3 regions of the Synechococcus sp. A10-1-5-9 genome follow, and region 3 is predicted to be linked to each of the others. Evidence: predicted binding sites of a transcription regulator. Region 3 holds the regulator's gene; each other region holds the start of a gene.
What was found. Region 3 encodes NtcA, which controls nitrogen genes in cyanobacteria. Its sites were predicted from a motif close to GTANCNNNNGNTAC; they were not measured.

Region 1 (6,407 bases), 960 kb from region 3:
GGTAGGCCTCGGAGAGGTCGACCCCGATCAGCGTGCATGTAGGGAGTGCCGCTCTGATCTGATGAAGGGTTCGTCCTGTCCCGGTGGCGACATCGAGGATGCGCAGACTCCCTGGGTTGCGGTTGGAAAAGTGCTTCAGACCGGCTTGAAGGAAGGGAATGATCCTGCGGCGCATCGCATCGGCGGCGCCATTGAACAGGATGTCGACCTGGAGGTCATAGAGCTCTGCCGAGTGGTCTGAAAGGTACCCATCGGTTTGGTGGTGAAAGTTCTGGAGGTAGTACTCGGGATAGAGCTCGCGATTGGAAAGATCCGGAAGATCTTGCACATCTCTGGCTCTACGTCTGGACCAGTTGGAAGGAAGGTCTAGCCACACCCGGGGATAGCGTTCAGCCCATTCCAACCAGGGGATGTCAAAGAGAAGGGATTGCGGATAGATCCCTGCCGCAGCATCCTTCCAGTCACGGTCTTGCAGGGCATCGAGTGACTTCCTCAGGGCATTCATCATCTCCGCTGGAACCGGCTGGGTCTGCGGAACGACATCGGGAGCCACAGCCTCCATCACCTTGGTGCTCAGTTCCTTATGCACCAACCCCGCGAGGCTTCGTCCCTGCTGAAGGGTCCGATACGCGATTTCGGTGATGCTGGGCGCCATGACTTGGCCTGATCAAACCAAATCATTCCAGTCGATCCTGGAGCTCACTGTGGCCGTGGCTTGCGTTTCCACAGAACAATTTGTGAAGAAGAAGGGAAACGAGTAGCGGTTGCTACAGAATTGAATCATCCACAAAGAGGCTTAGCGATGATGCAGCAAGCGCAAGCAACATCTCCGGTCATTCAGTACTCCGGCAATGTGCTGGAGCGTCGTCAACGAGCAGCTGCGGAGTATTTGGCGTGGGCCGATCACCATGCTCACGTGATTGCCCGTGAAGAAGCTGCCCATGTGCAACGTGGGGGGCTCCAAGTGCTGGATCAGCGCAGTGCCGCTGCTCAGCAAGAGCTGTGGGCGCGTCGCAGGATGCACGAAAGGCATCTCCGCGACAGCGCCATGGCTCAGTTGCGGCACCGCTGATGCCTGGGTTCAGGCGTCGTAGTACATGGTGAATTCGTGGGGGTGCGGACGCTGGCGAAGCTGCTGAACCTCCTCGTACTTCAAATCGATCCAGTTATCAATGAAGTCTTTGGTGAACACACCACCTTCCATGAGGTAGTGATGATCAGCATTGAGCGCTTCCAAAGCACCATTCAGTGAGGCTGGAACCGTGTCAATCTCACTCAGGCGTTCTGCGGACAGCTCGAAGAGGTCCACATTCGTGGGAGCGCCCGGATCAATCTGATTTTTGATGCCATCAATGCCGGCCATCATCATGGCGGAGAAAGCCAGATAAGGGTTGGCCAGTGCGTCTCCGGAGCGGAACTCAAGGCGCTTGGCCTTGGGATTGGGTCCAGTCAGAGGGATACGCACCGCAGCTGAGCGATTGCCTTCGGAGTACACGAGATTGACTGGTGCTTCGAAGCCCGGCACCAGGCGCTTGTAGCTGTTGGTGGTGGGGTTGGTGAATGCGAGGAATGAAGGCGCGTGTTTGAGGATCCCGCCGATATACCAGCGGGCAGTTTGGGACAGGTTGGCCTCAGTGCCTTCGCCGAAGAACAGCGGTTGGCCTCCTTTCCAGAGGCTCTGGTGCACGTGCATGCCACTGCCGTTGTCGTTGAACACTGGCTTGGGCATGAATGTGGCGGTTTTGCCGTACTTCTTCGCCACATTGCGAACGACATATTTGTAGGTCATGGTGTTGTCCGCCGCCTGGATCAGCTCGGCGAATTTCATGCCTAGTTCGTGCTGCCCTGCACCGGCAACTTCATGGTGATGCTTTTCGATGGGGATCCCAAGTTGGGCCATCACGAGCAGCATTTCAGAACGGATGTCCTGCGCTGTGTCGTTGGGTGAAACGGGGAAATATCCCTCTTTTAACTGGATCTTGTAGCCAAGGTTTCCGCCTTCTTCGAGCCGTCCGGAGTTCCAGGCGGCTTCGATGGTGTCAACGCTGTAAAAGCTTCCTCCTTCGCTGGAGCTGTATCGCACGTCATCGAACAGGAAGAATTCAGGCTCAGGTCCGAAAAAGGCCGTGTCAGCGAGACCGCTGCCTGATAAGTAGGCCAGTGCCTTCTGAGCGAGAGCACGCGGGCAGCGATCGTAAGCGTCGCCGGTTCGCGGATCCTGAATCGAACAGATCAAGCTGAGAGTCTTGTGGCTGTAAAACGGATCGATCCAGGCCGTTGATGGGTCTGGCACCATCGCCATGTCGGACGCGTCAATGCTCTTCCATCCGCGAATTGAGGATCCGTCAAAGGCAAGTCCCTCGTTGAAGGACTCTGCTTCCAGAAGATCGGAACAGATGGTCAGGTGCTGCCACTTGCCGTGGAGGTCGGTGAACTTGAGATCAATGAGTTCAATGCCTTCATCCTTGATCTGACGGAGCACATCCTGGGCGGTCGTAGCCATTGGCGTCAGTGGTTCTTTGGATAGCGATTTGAACGTAGGGATCGATGTGCACCCGTTTTGTATCCGTCAGTACATTTTTTCTCTTGTCACTATTCATAAGGGCTTGGTGCTCCCTTGGTAACCGTTTCTGTCAAGTTCCCGGGATCCCACGCGCTGGAAGGGTTTTTGCGTCGATGGTGGTGTTAGCTTCCGGCCAACGTGGCCAGGGTTCTGCATGCGCGATGCCATCACCGGATTGATTGGTCGTTACGACCAGCTTGGCCGCTATCTCGATCGTTCTGCCATCGATCGGATTGAGGCTTATCTCGATGAATCCACCATCAGGCTGAAGGCTGTTGAGTTGATCAACAGGGAAGCGGCAGATCTTGTCCGTGAAGCCAGTCAGCGACTGTTTCAAGGGGATCCGGAATTGCTACTCCCCGGTGGAAACGCTTACACCACACGGCGTCTGGCGGCGTGTCTTCGTGACATGGATTATTTCCTGCGTTATGCCAGTTATGCCTTAATCGCTGGCGACAGCACGATCCTGAACGAGCGGGTCCTAAACGGGCTTGACGATACCTATAAGAGTCTGGGAGTACCGACCGGTCCGACGGTCAGAAGCATGGTTCTCCTCGCTGATGTTCTCTGTGAGCGTCTCCTCTCGGAAGGAGTTCCGTCGAATTGCCTTGGATTGGCTCGCTCGCCTTTTGAGCACATGGCTGCAGGGCTGGCTGCAAGCGACGTTCGCCAACGCTGATTCCTTCAAGGAATTTCCGTTCGTTTCAAGCGGCATCGGAACAGTGCTTTCTCGCTCAAATCGGCCCTCTCGCTGCGTAGGCTTCCGCCATTGAATGATGGTTTCCGGCCTGCCGATGACGCACTCTCTTCCCCAGGTCGAATCGCGCCATCGCCGATCCGTTGGCCCTATCAATACCCCTGACCGCCTCTTGCTGGGTCCCGGTCCCTCAAACGCCCATCCAACAGTTCTATCTGCACTGGCGAGAACTCCGATCGGTCATCTGGATCCTCTCTATGTCGATCTGATGGGTGAGGTTCAGGAGTTGCTCCGCTACGCCTGGCAGACCGACAATCGGCTCACCTTGCCCATGAGTGGCACGGGGAGCGCGGCGATGGAAGCCACCCTGGCAAACACAGTCGAGCCCGGAGATCGGGTCTTAGTAGCGGTTAAGGGGTATTTCGGAAATCGTCTTGCCGACATGGCAGGCCGTTACAGGGCCGATGTTCGGGTGATCGAAAAGCCATGGGGCGAGGCGTTCACTCTTGATGAGTTGGCCGCCGCCCTGGAGCATCACAAGCCTGCGATTCTGGCAATGGTTCATGCCGAAACCTCCACAGGCGTCTGCCAACCCATGGATGGAGTTGGTGATCTCTGCCGTCAGCACGACTGTCTGCTTCTCCTCGACACAGTCACCTCACTCGGTGGTGTTCCCCTTTATCTAGATGAGTGGAAGGTTGATATGGCTTACAGCTGCAGTCAAAAAGGCCTGAGCTGCCCTCCTGGTTTGGGACCCTTCACCATGGGCACCCGCGCGGAAGCCAAACTTGCTGCACGCAAGGACAAGGTTCCCAATTGGTATCTGGATGTTTCCTTGCTGAATCAGTACTGGGGAAGTGACAGGGTTTATCACCACACAGCACCCGTGAACATGAACTTCGGAATGCGTGAGGCCCTACGCCTGCTGGCTGAGGAAGGGCTGGAGAATGCCTGGGCACGGCATCGCCGCAATGCCGAAGCGCTCTGGAATGGACTGCAATCCCTTGGGCTTGAAATGCATGTACCTGAGGAACTACGGCTGCCTACCCTCTCAACCGTGAAGATCCCCGACGATGTGGATGGAAAGGCTTTCTCCTCTCATCTGCTCAATACCCATGGCATCGAAGTTGGCGGTGGTCTTGGTGTTTTGGCAGGAAAGATCTGGAGAATCGGTTTGATGGGTTACAACTCCACTCCAGAGAATGTGGATCGGCTCCTCAATTTGTTTGAGTCTGAGCTTCCTCGTTTCCGCGAAGGATCCTGCGTCGCTGCCTGAACCAGCCCGCCAGGAGCGCAGAGGCTTCCTCTTCCATGACTCCCCCAATCACGTGCATGTGGTGGTGGGCGCTTTCATGGTCAGCGAGGTTGATCGTGCTGCCAAGCCCACCGCGCTTGCGGTCTTTGGCAGCGAAAATCACCTGTCCAACTCTGGCTTGCACGAGAGCACCGGCACACATCGGGCATGGCTCCAGAGTCACTAACAAGGTGCAGTGGTTCATGCGCCAGTCACCGAGGACCCAGGCGCCCTGACGTAACGCCATCAATTCCGCATGACCGAGGGGGTCGCTGTGGGTTTCTCTGCGATTGGAACCGTGGCCAATGCACCGTCCTGCTTCATCGAGAAGAACAGCTGCGACAGGAATCTCTCCAGTCGCTCCCACGCGCTCAGCCCGTTTGAGCAGTCGCTGCATCCACGCTTTCAACGTCTTGTCTGTCAGCTGAACCGGGTCCGCCCGCACGGCCGTTCATCCCTGCTTTCCATCCAATGTGCCACCACAGGTGACAATGGTTTTTGATCGCAATTCTTACTTGCACGGCCCTGCTCGGACATCTTCTGAAGCGTTGGACCCGTTGGCTGCCTTTGCATCACCTGATGCCCTTGATCCTCAGTTGCAGAGGTTTCTGGAAGAGGCCTGCGCCTCACTTTGTCGATGGTTCGGAACCGCAAACCAGCGCTCACCCCTGCCTTCGCTCCGTTTGCTTCCTGATGCCTTTCCCGAAACGGAAGGGCTTGGGGCACAGCGTCTTCTGGATGATCTTCAGCAGGTCATGGATGGTGCTTACCAACCCTCCCATCCCGGTGCCTTGGCCCATTTGGATCCACCCCCAAACACGGCCTCGATTGCTGCGGAACTGATCTGTGCGGGACTTAATAACAATCTTCTCGCTGAGGAACTCTCACCGAGCCTTTCGCAACTGGAGCGCCAACTCTGTGAATGGTTTGCGTCCTGCTTCGACCTCCCGATGGGATCGGGAGGCGTCGCTGCCAGTGGCGGCACTCTGAGCAACCTCACTGCTCTGGTCACAGCGCGACATTCTCTTGGGCTGAATGCAGTCTCTGAAGCTGTCGTTCTGACAAGCGACGATGCCCATGTGTCCTTGGCCAAGGCCTGCAGGGTGATGGGTTTGAACGCCGATGCACTACGGCGGATTCCCGTCGATGCCAGTGGATGTCTTCGGCTGGATGCTCTTCAATACGAACTAAACCTTCTCGCGGTTGCGAAACGTCCATGTCTGGCCATTGTCGCCACGGCTGGCACGACGGTTCGTGGTGCGATCGACCCCTTGCGTGCGATTGCGGAGATCGCTCGCAACCATGGCACCTGGTTGCATGTGGATGGCGCCATCGGCGCTGTCTTTGCACTGTCGGGGAAGACCCGTGAACTGGTGGACGGATTAGAAGAGGCCGATTCAATCACCGTGAATCCCCAGAAACTGCTCGGGATCGCCAAAACGTCCTCCCTGTTGCTGGTTCGCGATCAGTCCACCCTTCACGCTGCGTTCGGAACCGGACTTCCTTACATGGAGCCTGCCACCGTTGGTGCCCATGGTGGTGAGATCGGACTGCAGGGAAGCAGGCCAGCAGAAATCCTCAAGCTTTGGCTCGGATTGCGTCAACTCGGAATGGGTGGGATCGACTCGCTTCTGAGCAATGCTTTGGCACGCAAAGAGCGGTTGCAGCAAAGCCTTGACGGTCAGGCGCTGGATGTTGTTTCGGGTCCGCTTCATCTGTTGGCCTGTGCACCGAAAAATACTGATGCTGACCAATGTGATCGTTGGTCAGCTCAACTTCGTCAGCGTCTACTCGATGAACAGATCATGGTGTCAAGACCCTGCTACCGGGGGCGTCACCACATCAAGGTTGTC
Region 2 (6,407 bases), 1.1 Mb from region 3:
GGCTGTGCTCAAGCCGTAAAACGTTGGCTCCCGTGGTGTTGTGATCACTGGAGCGCAAGACTGCTCTGGACCATCGATCGAAAGTGACGTGCCAGTGGATGCCAGCTTGTAAGGCGAGGCTGCAGAGGCATTGTTGTAAACGGGCACCATCACGGTGGTGCCATCAAGATCCAAGGCACGGTGGTCAGAAGGACCCGCACCTCCTCGCCGGCCGGGGTTGCCCTTGACCGGGTCAACCCGAACGCCATGCACCTGGAGTTCTGTAACCAAGCGACCAAGCTCAGACATGGTTCAAAGCCTCCATCGATGACAGGGAGTCGGACACCGCGGCCGGCTCCAAGGAAACCGACGACGTGGAGATGTCTTGAACAGGAAGCGCTGGCGAACTGTTGATCTGCAGGGACAACAGCTCAGGACGGCTGTAATGGCCGACGCTGTCCATCATTCGTTTGCGCTTGGTGATCAGTGCGAGATCCAGATCAGCAATCGCCAACCCTTCACCATCGGGGAGAGGTCCGACCAGATAACGGCCTTCAGGGCTGATCACAGCGGTGTGACATCCACCTTGAAAGGCCTTGTGCAGAGACGTCTCGGGGGTGATCAACGCAAAGTCCTCGGGGTCCAGCCAGCCGGTGGAACAGATCACGAAACAACCGGCCTCAAGAGCGTGATGACGCATGGTGACGGCGGTCTGTTCACTGAAGATCGGTCCCACCAGCGAGCCAGGGAACTGAGCGCAGTGAATCTCCTCCCCCTGAGCCATCAGGGCGTAGCGGGCAAGGGGGTTGTAGTGCTCCCAGCAGGCCAGAGCGCCGACGCGAGCCAGCGGCGTTGGCACCACCTTCAGGCCTGAGCCATCTCCTTGGCCCCAAACCATTCGCTCGTGATAAGTAGGCGTGATTTTCCGCCGTTTCAGAACCAGCTCACCGCAGCTGTTGAACAACAACTGCGTGTTGTAAAGCGTTCCCCGATCACGCTCGTTAACGCCTAACAAAACCTGCATGCCGTGCTGACGAGCAGCGGCGCCAACAGCATCAGTGACAGGGCCTGGAACGACCACGGCTTGCTCATAGAGAGCCAGATGGGATCGTCCCATCAGAACCGGAGGTTCAACGAAGGAAAAGTAGGGGTAGTAGGGGAGAAATGTTTCGGGGAAAACGATCAGTTGAACCCTTTCGGCAGCTGCTTCGGCCATCGCATCCAGAACTCTCTGGAGGGATCCATCCAGACTGAACAGCACAGGACGGATCTGAGCGGCAGCAACTTTGACAGTTGTCACAGTGGAGAGCCTCCAGGCAGAATCAAAGCGTCCAGGTGTCAAGAATGAAGGCGCCCTCTTTGCGGTGCATCAAGACGATGTCGAGAACATCAAGAGGGTTCACAGGTGTAATTCCAGGCATCAGAGCTTTTTCGCCATGGCCATAAAGCGCCTGTAAAGCAAAACGACAGGCATACACTTTTCCGCCTTGATCCATAAATTTCTGAAGTCGAGCATTGAAGTTCAAATGTCCATCAAACGCCGCATCACCAAGCTTTGGGAAGCCTCGCATCACACCCAGCGTGACCCCAGGACCGTAGAGGAGAACTGAGGTCTCGAAACCTTTATTGATCAGACGACTGGCTTGGAGGAGGTTGACCAGTCCGATGGAACCTTCAAAGGCAACGGTATGGAATGTGACAAGAGCCTTTTCACCAGGCTCGGCTTTGACGTCAGGAAATACTTTTTCCTCGTAGTCAACAAGGAAGTCACCGGGTTGATTGGCGGAACGATCAACAGCAGGCATGTAAAGTTTCCATAACCAGTCCAATCGTGACTCCATCACCGCCTTCAGCGATGTGCTGATTGCAACAAAACCAACGACTGAGAGACAACTCGATTGCCTATTTAGTGCTTTTCAATACAGCATTCTTCGTTTTTCCAGAAATAAAGTTGTGAGAGTTTTCAGTACATCGACGTTGCAAGTGATTTCTGAATCCAATTCTTCACTTCAGCGCCGTTCAGCAGTCGTCATCGGTGCGGGCCAAGCTGGCCTCTCTGCTGCCTATGCGTTGCAGCAACAAGGGATACGACCGCTGGTTCTCGAGAAGCACCGTGTGGCGTACGCCTGGGACCAACAGCGCTGGGATTCCTTTTGCCTGGTCACGCCGAACTGGCAGTGCCGTCTTCCCGACTTTCCTTACAACGGTGATCAGCCCGACGGCTTTATGGGCAAGTCCACGATTGTGGATTATCTCCAGCGCTTCGCTCAGCACGTCAACGCCGACCTTCGCGAGGGCGTGGCCGTCTCGCGGTTGCAACCCATCGTGAACGGGTATCGGCTCGACACCAGTGAGGGAGTCATCGAAGCCGAACACGTCATCGTTGCCACTGGGGGTTACCACATCCCCCGACGTCATCCATTCGCCGAACGCATACCAGCATCTGTGCAGCAACTAGATGCTCGGTCCTACCGCAACCCCGAGGCACTCCCGGATGGTCCGGTGCTGGTCGTCGGCAATGGCCAATCTGGCAGCCAGATCGCTGAAGACCTCCACCTGGCAGGTCGCTCTGTGCACCTGAGCGTGGGCCGAGCCCCGCGATCTCCGCGTCGTTATCGAGGCAAAGACGTTGTGGATTGGTTGGATCGCATGGGCTACTACGCCATGCCGATCAGCGATCACACGGATCCACGCTCGGTCCGAGCCAAGACCAATCACTACCTCACAGGCCGAGACGGCGGGCGTGAGATTGATCTACGACAACGGGCGATGGAAGGCATGCATCTGCATGGCCGACTCTCGACCATCTCCCGCGAACACATCGGTTTCGCAGATGACCTGGCGAGCAATCTTGATCAAGCCGATGCGGTGTATTGCCGCATCCGCACCAGCATTGACAGCTGGATCGAACAGGAAGGGATTGATGCCCCGGCCGAACCGGCGTATTGCCCCTGCTGGCAGCCGTCTCCCATGGAAGATCCAGGAATTGATCTGAGCTCACAGCCGCTCGCCGCAGTGATCTGGTGCACGGGTTACCGCAGTGACTTCACATGGATTGAGGCGCCCGTCTTTGATGGGAGTGGGTTACCTTCCCATGATCGTGGCGTCACACAAAGTGCTGGCCTGTATTTCATCGGATTGCCTTGGCTGCACACCTGGGGCTCAGGGAGGTTTTGCGGCGTCAGCGAAGATGCAAGGTATCTCGCACAAGTCATCAACCTGCGTTTGCAACGCCGTGATGCCTGCCAGGAACGCTTGGAATGCACGGCAATCCTGGGGTCTTAGAAGCAGAATCTAAACCCATCAGCACTAACAACAAAAGCGAAAGCGGATAAGAACTCAGTTTCAAATACCATCAAGAAGAGCTCAAGGCGCTGGATGAAAATGCATCTCCCTAGTTGTTGAACAATCCAAAGAAAGCGATCCAGGCCCTCAGTCCCACGTCAACAACAGAATGCATATTGGAAGCAGTGACAAAAACCACATCGCTGATCGACATAATTCACTCCAGCACCTTCCATCACCACCCGCCAAGAAGTATTTCTTCTATAAATAGTTCAACCAAGAAACTCACTACAAACAAAACTACATAGAGCAAGGACAACCGAAATTCGAGTTGAAACAATGGCAATCGGGGCATACTGACCATTACAAATGGAATCACCCTCTTATTCCCAAGTTGATGTCAAGGGAGGGAGGAAGACAGCTGGCCAAGGAAAGGCAGAGTAATCAATGCCGAGGCTTAACAACAAACAGCGTGACGCAATTGAATCAGGATCTATTAATCAGTACTGAGATTAGGGTGATATCTCAGGCCAAGCTGAGCATTGCATTAAGCAATTTTTATATGTATCATTTCAATAATTTGCCTGCGCATGATCGGTCCCCTACGCTAGAAAAAGTCATACGAAATAAATTCTAGTGGCAGCACTCAATTCCAGCAGGCGCAACTTTCTTAAGGGAGCTGCAACGAGTGCCTCGGCATTGGCCATTGGATCGAGTTTTTTTAAATCTTCTTCACTTGCAGCACAGAGCGCAGGAGATTCTAATCGCAAACAGATATCGGTTGATCATGAGTGGGGAACACTGAAGGAAGTTGTCGTTGGATTTACAAACATTCGCGTACCAAGCGAAATACCGCCCTCAAGTAAAAACTATTTGCCACAATCCTCCATCGACTTTATCGAGAAAAATAAAGGTCAATGGTTAATCGATTGCGATCCCGAATTGAACCAGCAATCGATTGATCAAATGAACACAATCATTTACATACTAAATGATCGCGGAGTTATTGTTCATCAGGTTGAACAGCTTTCTCCCGCCGAGGTTGAATACTTAGAGATGGATAGTGATGCTGTGATGCAGACTTTCCCACGCGATCCGATTCTTGTCATTGGCAACAAAGTCATTGAAACATCAATGCTCGAGCCTTATCGCCGTAAGGAGCGATTTGCGATCCGGAGAACTATTGAGGATCGATTACTAAACAGCGGATCTTATCCCGTATCGATGCCACAAGCTGATCCTTATCGCGGAAAGTCAGCTGACGACTACGGGCCAGGACCATACCTTGAAGGAGGCGACGTAATGTTAATCGGAAAAGATATTTATGTAGGCCAAACAGGCAACGCTTCAAACCTTGCTGGTATACGTTGGCTAAGCGATTACTTGGGTCAAGATTACCAAGTTCATCAAGTGCCGCTCAGTCGTCGATTCCTTCATCTTGATTGTGTACTGGCTCTACCGCGACCAGGTGTAGCCATTGTGTGCCAAGAAGCATTTACTCAGGGTCTTCCCAAATTCCTCAATGGCTGGAAGCTCATTAATGTTTCAGCGGATGATGCTGAAAAGAAGATGGGATGCAATGGTCTTGTGCTAAGCAAGGACACCATTCTGATCGGCGACAACATGCCCTCGCTAAAAAAAGATCTTGAGAACGAAGGTCTTGAGGTCATCACCACACCGATTGATGCACTGACCTGGCAAGGTGGAGGGTTTCGTTGTTGGCATCATCCGCTCGTTAGACTGGGATAAAATGCAGTGATCAACATGCTGACAGTTCAGAGAGAATATTCCACTATCAATCACAACATTGAGAATAAAACACCCACTATCTGACACGGCAAATCAATACCATCTCTAACCAATTTAACCCAATAATTCATTACATGAAACAGTTTGGTGGAAAGATGACTTACAATTCAACCGGACATTGAATGGTTTGCGTTGAGTGACCTTCATTCAACGCAATTGCATCACATGGATTGCAAAGATGCATAAGAATTAATCAAGCTTGCCAGCGGAGCGGCGCGATCGAACGAGCACGGGAACGCGCTTAAAGGCTGGAGTTCCGCAGCTCTGATCAGAGACTCCACGCATTAACACATTAGCTTCTGGGAAAAACATCAATCCACAACCTTGCCTGATGGGTCCCGGAATTAATTCAATACGATGAAGGGAACCAGCTTCACCTTGAACCGTTACGAGCTCATGAGGGTCAAAATCGAAACACTCCAAATCATCCGGACTAATCAGAAGTGTTTGCCGATGAGGCATACCGCGATACCAATCGGCAGATTTATAAACAACAGTATTATGCTGACCATGACTGCGAGCAGTAATAAGGTTAAGAACAAAACCACGTTCGCCTTTGGCTAATCCACCAAAGTGAGAAACATCAGGAAGACTTAATTTGGGCAAGGGTGTTTGACTCAGCTGAGCTCGCCCATTGGTGGTTGAAAAATGGGGAACTGAGAAAACCCGTCCACTCACTTGAAACTCAGTTTTGGTCGAATCAATGTCGGTCATTTTTTCATATCCAGGCACCGTCTTGGCAATTAATTCACGCACGTATGAGGCATCTTGTAGACGCCTCCAGTGAATAGGGTCATCGCCGAAAATACGGTATGCAAGCTCCGCCAAAAAACCAACTTCACTCATCAGATCAGCTCGTTTTAAGTGAGTAGAACCTGGCTCATTAAAACGGACCCAGTTATTACCTGACTCAACAGTTGTGCGGTGAGGCGTCTCAAAACGGTTCAGAACAGGGAGAAGCAATGTCTGGCGAGCAGCCAATCCATGAAAATGACCCAAATTGGGTTTGGTCGCGAGATAAGCAATCGTGTCAACACGCCCAAGTGCACGTTGCGCCTGGGTGCTATCAGGGTTGGCCCCAAAGAGATTTCCACCAAGGCAAAGCAGTGCATCGACTTCACCACGATCGGCGGCTTCAATCAAATCTCTGGCATGAAAACCAGGAGTGCGGCTTAGCGGACGCTGGAGCAAGGATTCCAGAGCCAGTCGCATCGGTTCGCGCAAACGAACAGAAACACCCATCGAGCCAAAACCCTGCACGTTGGAATGACCACGGATCGGCATCGTTCCCGCACCAGGTCGTCCCACATTTCCACTTAGTACAGCAGAATTGG
Region 3 (6,407 bases):
GGTCATAGCCATACGACGAACAACCAAAACTCAACACCGGGCGCAGTTTCTGATCCGGTTCGAGATGACGCACAAGACCCGCTTGAAATGGATCGAGCATCCCTGCAGCAGCTTGCTCGGTGATCCAGCGATCGTTTTTCAGCATCAGAGGCCCCTACGCAATTCCGTGACTTGATCAGCCAAAGCCATCAGCGAGTCCGGGATGGATGGACCCGTGATGATCACATCCATTGACGCGGGACGCTGCTCCAGGCGACACAACACCTCCCGCTCATCGAGGTAGCCGAATGCAATTGCCAGGCCAAGCTCATCCAGCACCAACTGATCGAGGTCCCCGCTGATTAATTGCTTTGCGCAGGCGTTCCAGACCGATTGCACAGCATCAATCACCTCCGGCTCAGCATTGGCCGCAGGTTGGGACAAACACTCAAGAACAGCAGGACGCATCCAGCTGAGACGGTCGCAGAGAGTGACCGCAGCATCAGGCCCCTGCACCACACCACCTTTGAGAAATTGAGCGACCAGCACCCTGCTGCCAAGACCCGCAGCACGCAGTGCTTGGCTCATCACCGTCCCGAAACTCCCTCGATACGGGGCCGTGTGAACCTGAAGCTGGCCCTCCTGAGCCACCAGATGCAGCGGTGGCCTCGGCTCAAAAACCGGCAATCTCCGCAGACCAGCTTGCTCAAGCGTCCGGTGATCCGCACTGCGGACGTCTCGGGATCGATGGCTGGAACTCAAGCTTGTTGTCATCTCGGTCGCTGGCATCAGGGCTGGTGTCCAGACGGCCCAGCAGAATTTGAATCTAGCGCTGCGGATCCGATCCACAAGCCCTTGGACACCACCCATGGTGTCTCAGTCCAACTGCCAGGCTCAATGAAGCCATCGTCGCCAGGCATGAACACCATCTCCCGCAAGGACGGACGTCAAGCGTCCGAACTGAGGCCCTTCGCCGTCGAATGGGATCCCATGGGCTTCGCCCTCAGCTCCGTGATCGTTCGCACCGGCCGAACCGCTGTGCTCTGCAGCGTCTGCCACGAGCAAGGCGTGCCGCGCTGGCGCCGTGACCAGGGCCTCGGCTGGCTGAGCGCGGAATACCGGCTGCTCCCTGGTTCCACCCCCGAACGTCAACGACGGGAATGGCTGAAGCTCTCCGGACGCACCCAGGAGATTCAGCGTTTAATCGGTCGCAGTCTGCGCGCTGCGCTCTCCATGGAGGCGTTGGGCGAGAACACTCTGCTTGTGGACTGCGATGTGATTCAGGCCGATGCAGGCACTCGCACCGCCTCCATCACTGGAGCCTGGCTGGCACTCCATCACGCCTGCGCATCACTGGTGTCACAGGGACTCATCCCGGCCAATCCAGTCAGCGCCCAGGTGGCAGCCGTATCGGTGGGACTACTCCAGGGCGAAGCCCTACTTGATCTGGATTACAGCGAGGACTCTCAGGCGGATGTGGATCTGAATGTGGTGATGAACGCCAGCGGTGAACTTCTTGAACTCCAGGGAACAGCAGAGGGAGCCACCTTCAGCCGGCAGCAGCTGAACCTGCTCCTCGATCGAGCGGAACCTGGGCTCAAGCAGCTGATGCGCGCCCAGAACGAGGCTCTGAGAACGCAGTGATCACTTTGGAATCGTGTGCGTTGCTACAGGGTGAGAGTCAATCGCTCCTTAACTTCCTAAAACCAATGTGCCGGCCATGCCCGAAGTGATCCGCGGCTTTAGCCGCACAGCCTCTCATCAAGGACGCACATCGGAAGTGAGCCTGGCCAACGCGCCCGCACCAACTAGCAAGACTCTGCTTGAAGTCATTCGGGACCTCGAGGGTGCCAACACGGAGCTGATCGAACGCAGCAAAACCATTTTCTTCCCGGGTGATCCCGCCGAACGCGTCTATCTCATTAGGCGCGGTGCCGTGCGCCTCTCTCGCGTCTACGAGTCAGGGGAGGAGATCACCGTGGCTCTGCTGCGAGAGAACAGTCTTTTCGGTGTGCTCTCCCTCCTCACCGGCCATCGTTCCGATCGTTTCTACCACTCAGTGGCCTTCACCAGGGTTGAGATGGTCACAGCTCCCGCCACCTCGGTGCGTAAGGCCATCGAAGCTGACACCTCGGTGGGGCTGCTGCTGCTGCAGGGACTCTCAAGCCGAATTCTTCAGACGGAGACGATGATCGAAACATTGACCCACCGCGACATGTCGTCACGCCTGGTGAGTTTTCTGCTGGTGCTCTGCCGCGATTTCGGCATCCCTGGAAACCAGGGGATCACGATCGATCTGCGGCTGTCGCATCAAGCCATCGCCGAAGCCATTGGATCAACCCGGGTCACCATCACCCGCCTCCTCGGAGACCTTCGCAACTCGGGTCTGGTAGAGATTGACCGCAAAAAAATTACCGTTCTCGATCCCATCGCCCTTGCCAAACGGTTCAGCTGACGCACAGAAGAGTGAGGATGGCGACGTTCGAGCTGCACTGCGTGCAATGAGTTCTCTGTGACTGGCTGGTTGCTTCTGCTGTCGTTGCTTGTCCTCGGTGGCGTGCTCTCGACCTTGGGTGATCGACTCGGCTCCAGAGTCGGCAAGGCTCGTCTGAGCCTCTTCGGCCTGCGCCCCCGTCAGACAGCCGTGGTGATCACAGTGCTCACCGGCAGCCTGATCAGCGTCCTCTCCCTGGGCCTGATGCTGCTCGTCAGTCGGCAGTTGCGCGTCGGCCTCTTCGAACTGAATGACCTTCAGGCCAGGCTGCGCAGCAGCCGGGCGGATCTGAAGACCAGCCGGTCAGCTCAGAAGCAATCCAAACAACAACTGGACAAAGCTCGCAAGGATGAGATCGAGGTGCGCAGACGCCTTGAGGAAGCACGTAAACAAGCCAATGAGCTGAGAGAAACCCTTCAACCCCTGCAGGATCAGACCCGCCGACTCGAAGCAGAACGACAACGACTGAGCCAGGACGTTGGTAAACGCGACGACGAAATCCGCAGAACCGACCGCGAGCTCGCCGCTGTACGAGATCGCATCCGCTCCGGCGAAGCCGAATTGAAACTGCTAGAGGAAAATCTTCTAGCCCTGCGCCGCGGAAACGTCGCGATCAGCAGTGGTCAGCCCTTAGCAACAGCCACACTCAGACTTGAACGCCCTGACCAGGCGCGCCAGGTGATCGATCAGGTGCTGAGAGAGGCCAACCTCCAGGCTTACCAGCAAGTCCTGCCAGGACAGGCTCCCGACAAACAGATCCTGTTGGTGCCTCGTGAAGACATCAACCGCCTGGAACAAGCCATCCGCAAACCAGGAACCTGGGTTGTACTGCTGCGCTCTGCCGCCAACGTGCTTCAAGGTGAAACGGTTGTGTATGCCTTCCCGGAGGTCAGGCCCAACGTCACCATTACCCGCGATGGAGAGGTGCTTGCAAAGACCGCCCTGGCCAGCGAAGAAACATCCGCGGAGGATGTCCGCAACAGGTTGAACCTGCTTCTGGCATCAACCCTGGCAGAAATTCAACGCCGCGGCTCCATCAGCAAGGGACTGCAATTCGACTCCCAGGCACTAAACGAGCTCGGAAAGATGCTGATTGATCGCAGCACCGGACGGGTTGAGCTTGAGGCGGTGGCACTCAGGAACAGCGAGACAGCCGACCCCATTGCGATTCAGCTTCGACTTCAACGCAGCTTCAAACCCACCACTGCGGATGACACACCGTGACTCGCATCGCCGCCCTGGATCCGGGCCGAAGCAAGTGTGGGCTCCTGCTCGTTGACACAGACTTGGGAATCGTCCTCGAAGGACATGTCCTTGAGGGATGCTCTGTCCTGGAGACCCTGGAGCAATGGCGATCCAAGGAACCTCTTGATCGCGTGGTGATGGGCAACGGCACAGCCAGTAGGCACTGGCGCGACCAACTACCGGCGGATCTGCAGCTCACCGTTGTCGACGAACGCGGCACCACCCTGCAGGCCAGGAGTCGATACTGGGAGCTCTGGCCTCCGAAAGGATGGCGGCGACTGCTGCCTGAGGGACTACGCATCCCCCCCTGTGATCTCGATGCTGTTGCCGCTCTGGTGATTCTCGAGACTGCGCTCAACTGCCGTTTCAGCTGGCCTACACCGGAGCCCGTCAGAACTTGGCTCTCACGGTGAAGCTGTAATCCCCTCCAGCCTCGAGCCGATAATCGGATCTCACCAAAAAGCGTTGCAACGCATCCTGGATCAGGGCGCGTCCGAGCGAAGGCTCAACGCTGAGCTCACCGCGCTTGAAAAACCACTGAAACTCCCAGATAAATCCACCGGCCTGAACTTCACCCTGAAGACACTGATCACTAAAACTCTGGTGATGAACCCTCAGATGAGCTGTGGTGGATGGCAGACGTGCCATCAAACCGACTCACTCTGAGCAGGAGCGAGATTCAAAGCATTGATGTGGTTACCAGCCCGTTCCAATCCCTGACGTTGGATGCGTTCCAGCCCGGAGAGAACTTCTTTCAATACCTCGTTCAGCAGAGGCTCCTCCTCACGGCTGAACGCCCCCAACACATGCGACACGGTGCGAGCCCTTCGTTCCTCAGGCGAAAGCCCCGGAGCACCAATCCCGATGCGAAGACGTGCGAAATCCTGGGTGCCGAGATGCTGAATCGTGCTTTTTAATCCGTTGTGACCGCCGGCACTGCCCCGAGCCCGCAAGCGCAGGCGTCCGAGGGGGAGATCCATGTCATCGACCAGAACGATGACTTGTCCCAGGCTCAAACCAAACCAGTCGAGGGTGGCACGGATCGATCGGCCGCTCTCATTCATGAAGGTCTTGGGCATCAACAAGCGCAAACGATCAGGTCCAGCGCCGATATCCGCAAGATCACCTTGGAGCTTGGCCATGGCTCGGAACCGAGCATGTTCCTGAGCAGCAAGCTGCTCTAAAACCATGAATCCCACGTTGTGACGGGTCGAGGCGTAACGGTCACCGGGATTGCCAAGACCTACCACCAATCGGAGGTCGCCGGAGTTGATCACGATCAGTCAGCGCTAGCGCCTTTCGACGGAGGGGTGTCCGTCGTTGGCTCTGAAACCTCAGGAAGAACTTCAGGCTCAGCAATGGCTTTGTTGATTTCCCGCTCGAATTCCTTAGAAGCGGATTGAAACCCCTTCAAAGTCTTCCCCAAGGTGCGGCCGAACTCAGGAAGACGCTTCGGACCGAAGACAAGCAAAGCGACGGCACCAATGACGGCCATCTCAGGAAGGCCAATTCCAAACACGTTCATGAGCCTCGCCCGAGAGTGGGGTGAGCCGGCAAGAGTCAGCCGGCCCCGTTCCAGTTGACGTTGATTCCTTCCAGGATCAGAGACTGGTTGTACAGCTGCAGGATGACGAGAAGGAAGACCAGGAACAGCACCATGAAAATTCCCATCACAGGCGTGGTTCCCCAACCAGGCACAACCTTGCCGTACTCAGAATTAAGGGGACGGAGCAGATCGCCCAGACGAGTGCGTTGAGCCATAACGGCGCTTGGGTCTCGGGTGGAGTTCAGTCCCGATACTCTAGGGGTCCCGGCCCGGAAGAGGCCGATCCTGTCGAGAGATGTGATGGAAAGTTCTTCGCCGGCCCTGTCCGTCGCGATTGCCGTTCTGGCAGCCTTGCTTGGTCTCACTGGTTTCGGGGTCTATACAGCCTTTGGTCCGCCCTCGAAACGCCTCGACGACCCCTTCGACGATCACGAGGACTGACGGACCAACCGAACCTCCCTGAGTTCACCGGGCATCATTTGGATGATGGTCTCTCCCGTAGGCATTGCCCAGCCACCATCGAGGAGCCAACGCAATCGCTGGGCCCCAGGGTTCAGCAGCTGAATCATCAACGCCGAGGCTGCTGAACACGTCGTTCTGTCAGCTGCCATCAAGGGCTTGATGGCCAAGGGGATCAGTCCATCGGGGACAGCGGGAAGTCCCTCCCAGAAGGCCTTCAGGTCCACAGGACCAAGCCACCCCGGTTCTCGGAATCGAATGGCCGCTTGAGGCACACCGTTGCGCATCCATCCCTCCGCCAACGGCATCAATGCAACACGCTGCCGATGCCAACCGGCATCGGCGGAGGGGTCCGGCCAGGTGGGTCCTCTGAGCAGGGACACCCCGAGGTGATCTGGCCCTGCATCAGCGCCCTGAGGTCCATCGAGCAAAATCGCCAGCCCACCTCCTGAAGCGGCAGAGTCGCTAGCCAGCCAGGAGATCACAGGCACCTCCCATCGAGCTTTCTCCATGGGCGTGCGCGGCACAGCAGGTCGCTCGATCACACCACCGCTGGTGTCGGAAGCCCAGCGCACCGCAGGCCTTTCCAAAGGACACTCAAGGCGCAACACCTCATGGGACTGGCGCCACTGAACACTGAGGCGCAGCTCCACATGTGGAGAGTCAGCACAGAGAAGCACATCC

Region 1: the regulator NtcA is predicted to act here: its motif matches at 2,563-2,576, upstream of glnA (type I glutamate--ammonia ligase).
Region 2: the regulator NtcA is predicted to act here: its motif matches at 1,889-1,902, upstream of ACLM45_RS01570 (MSMEG_0569 family flavin-dependent oxidoreductase).

What each region holds. Positions count from the first base shown of each region.
Region 1 is NZ_CP180406.1:356,732-363,138, forward strand. Features, by position in the region: gene ACLM45_RS02270 (class I SAM-dependent methyltransferase) at 1-655, opposite strand, end outside; gene ACLM45_RS02275 (hypothetical protein) at 803-1,072, shown strand; gene glnA (type I glutamate--ammonia ligase) at 1,082-2,503, opposite strand; gene ACLM45_RS02285 (allophycocyanin subunit beta-18) at 2,718-3,242, shown strand; gene ACLM45_RS02290 (pyridoxal-phosphate-dependent aminotransferase family protein) at 3,340-4,536, shown strand; gene ACLM45_RS02295 (nucleoside deaminase) at 4,478-4,951, opposite strand; gene ACLM45_RS02300 (pyridoxal phosphate-dependent decarboxylase family protein) at 5,046-6,407, shown strand, end outside.
Region 2 is NZ_CP180406.1:230,221-236,627, reverse strand. Features, by position in the region: gene ACLM45_RS01585 (MSMEG_0568 family radical SAM protein) at 1-288, opposite strand, end outside; gene ACLM45_RS01580 (Nit6803 family nitrilase) at 281-1,279, opposite strand; gene ACLM45_RS01575 (MSMEG_0572/Sll0783 family nitrogen starvation response protein) at 1,302-1,784, opposite strand; gene ACLM45_RS01570 (MSMEG_0569 family flavin-dependent oxidoreductase) at 1,963-3,264, shown strand; gene ACLM45_RS01565 (twin-arginine translocation signal domain-containing protein) at 3,901-5,013, shown strand; gene ACLM45_RS01560 (FdhF/YdeP family oxidoreductase) at 5,263-6,407, opposite strand, start outside.
Region 3 is NZ_CP180406.1:1,321,311-1,327,717, forward strand. Features, by position in the region: gene dcd (dCTP deaminase) at 1-145, opposite strand, end outside; gene ACLM45_RS07545 (cob(I)yrinic acid a,c-diamide adenosyltransferase) at 145-753, opposite strand; gene rph (ribonuclease PH) at 898-1,623, shown strand; gene ntcA (global nitrogen regulator NtcA) at 1,700-2,434, shown strand; gene ACLM45_RS07560 (DUF3084 domain-containing protein) at 2,492-3,697, shown strand; gene ACLM45_RS07565 (resolvase) at 3,694-4,131, shown strand; gene ACLM45_RS07570 (DUF3146 family protein) at 4,109-4,366, opposite strand; gene pth (aminoacyl-tRNA hydrolase) at 4,366-4,992, opposite strand; gene ACLM45_RS07580 (TatA/E family twin arginine-targeting protein translocase) at 4,998-5,243, opposite strand; gene psbH (photosystem II reaction center phosphoprotein PsbH) at 5,279-5,479, opposite strand; gene psbN (photosystem II reaction center protein PsbN) at 5,565-5,705, shown strand; gene ACLM45_RS07595 (alpha-mannosidase) at 5,693-6,407, opposite strand, start outside.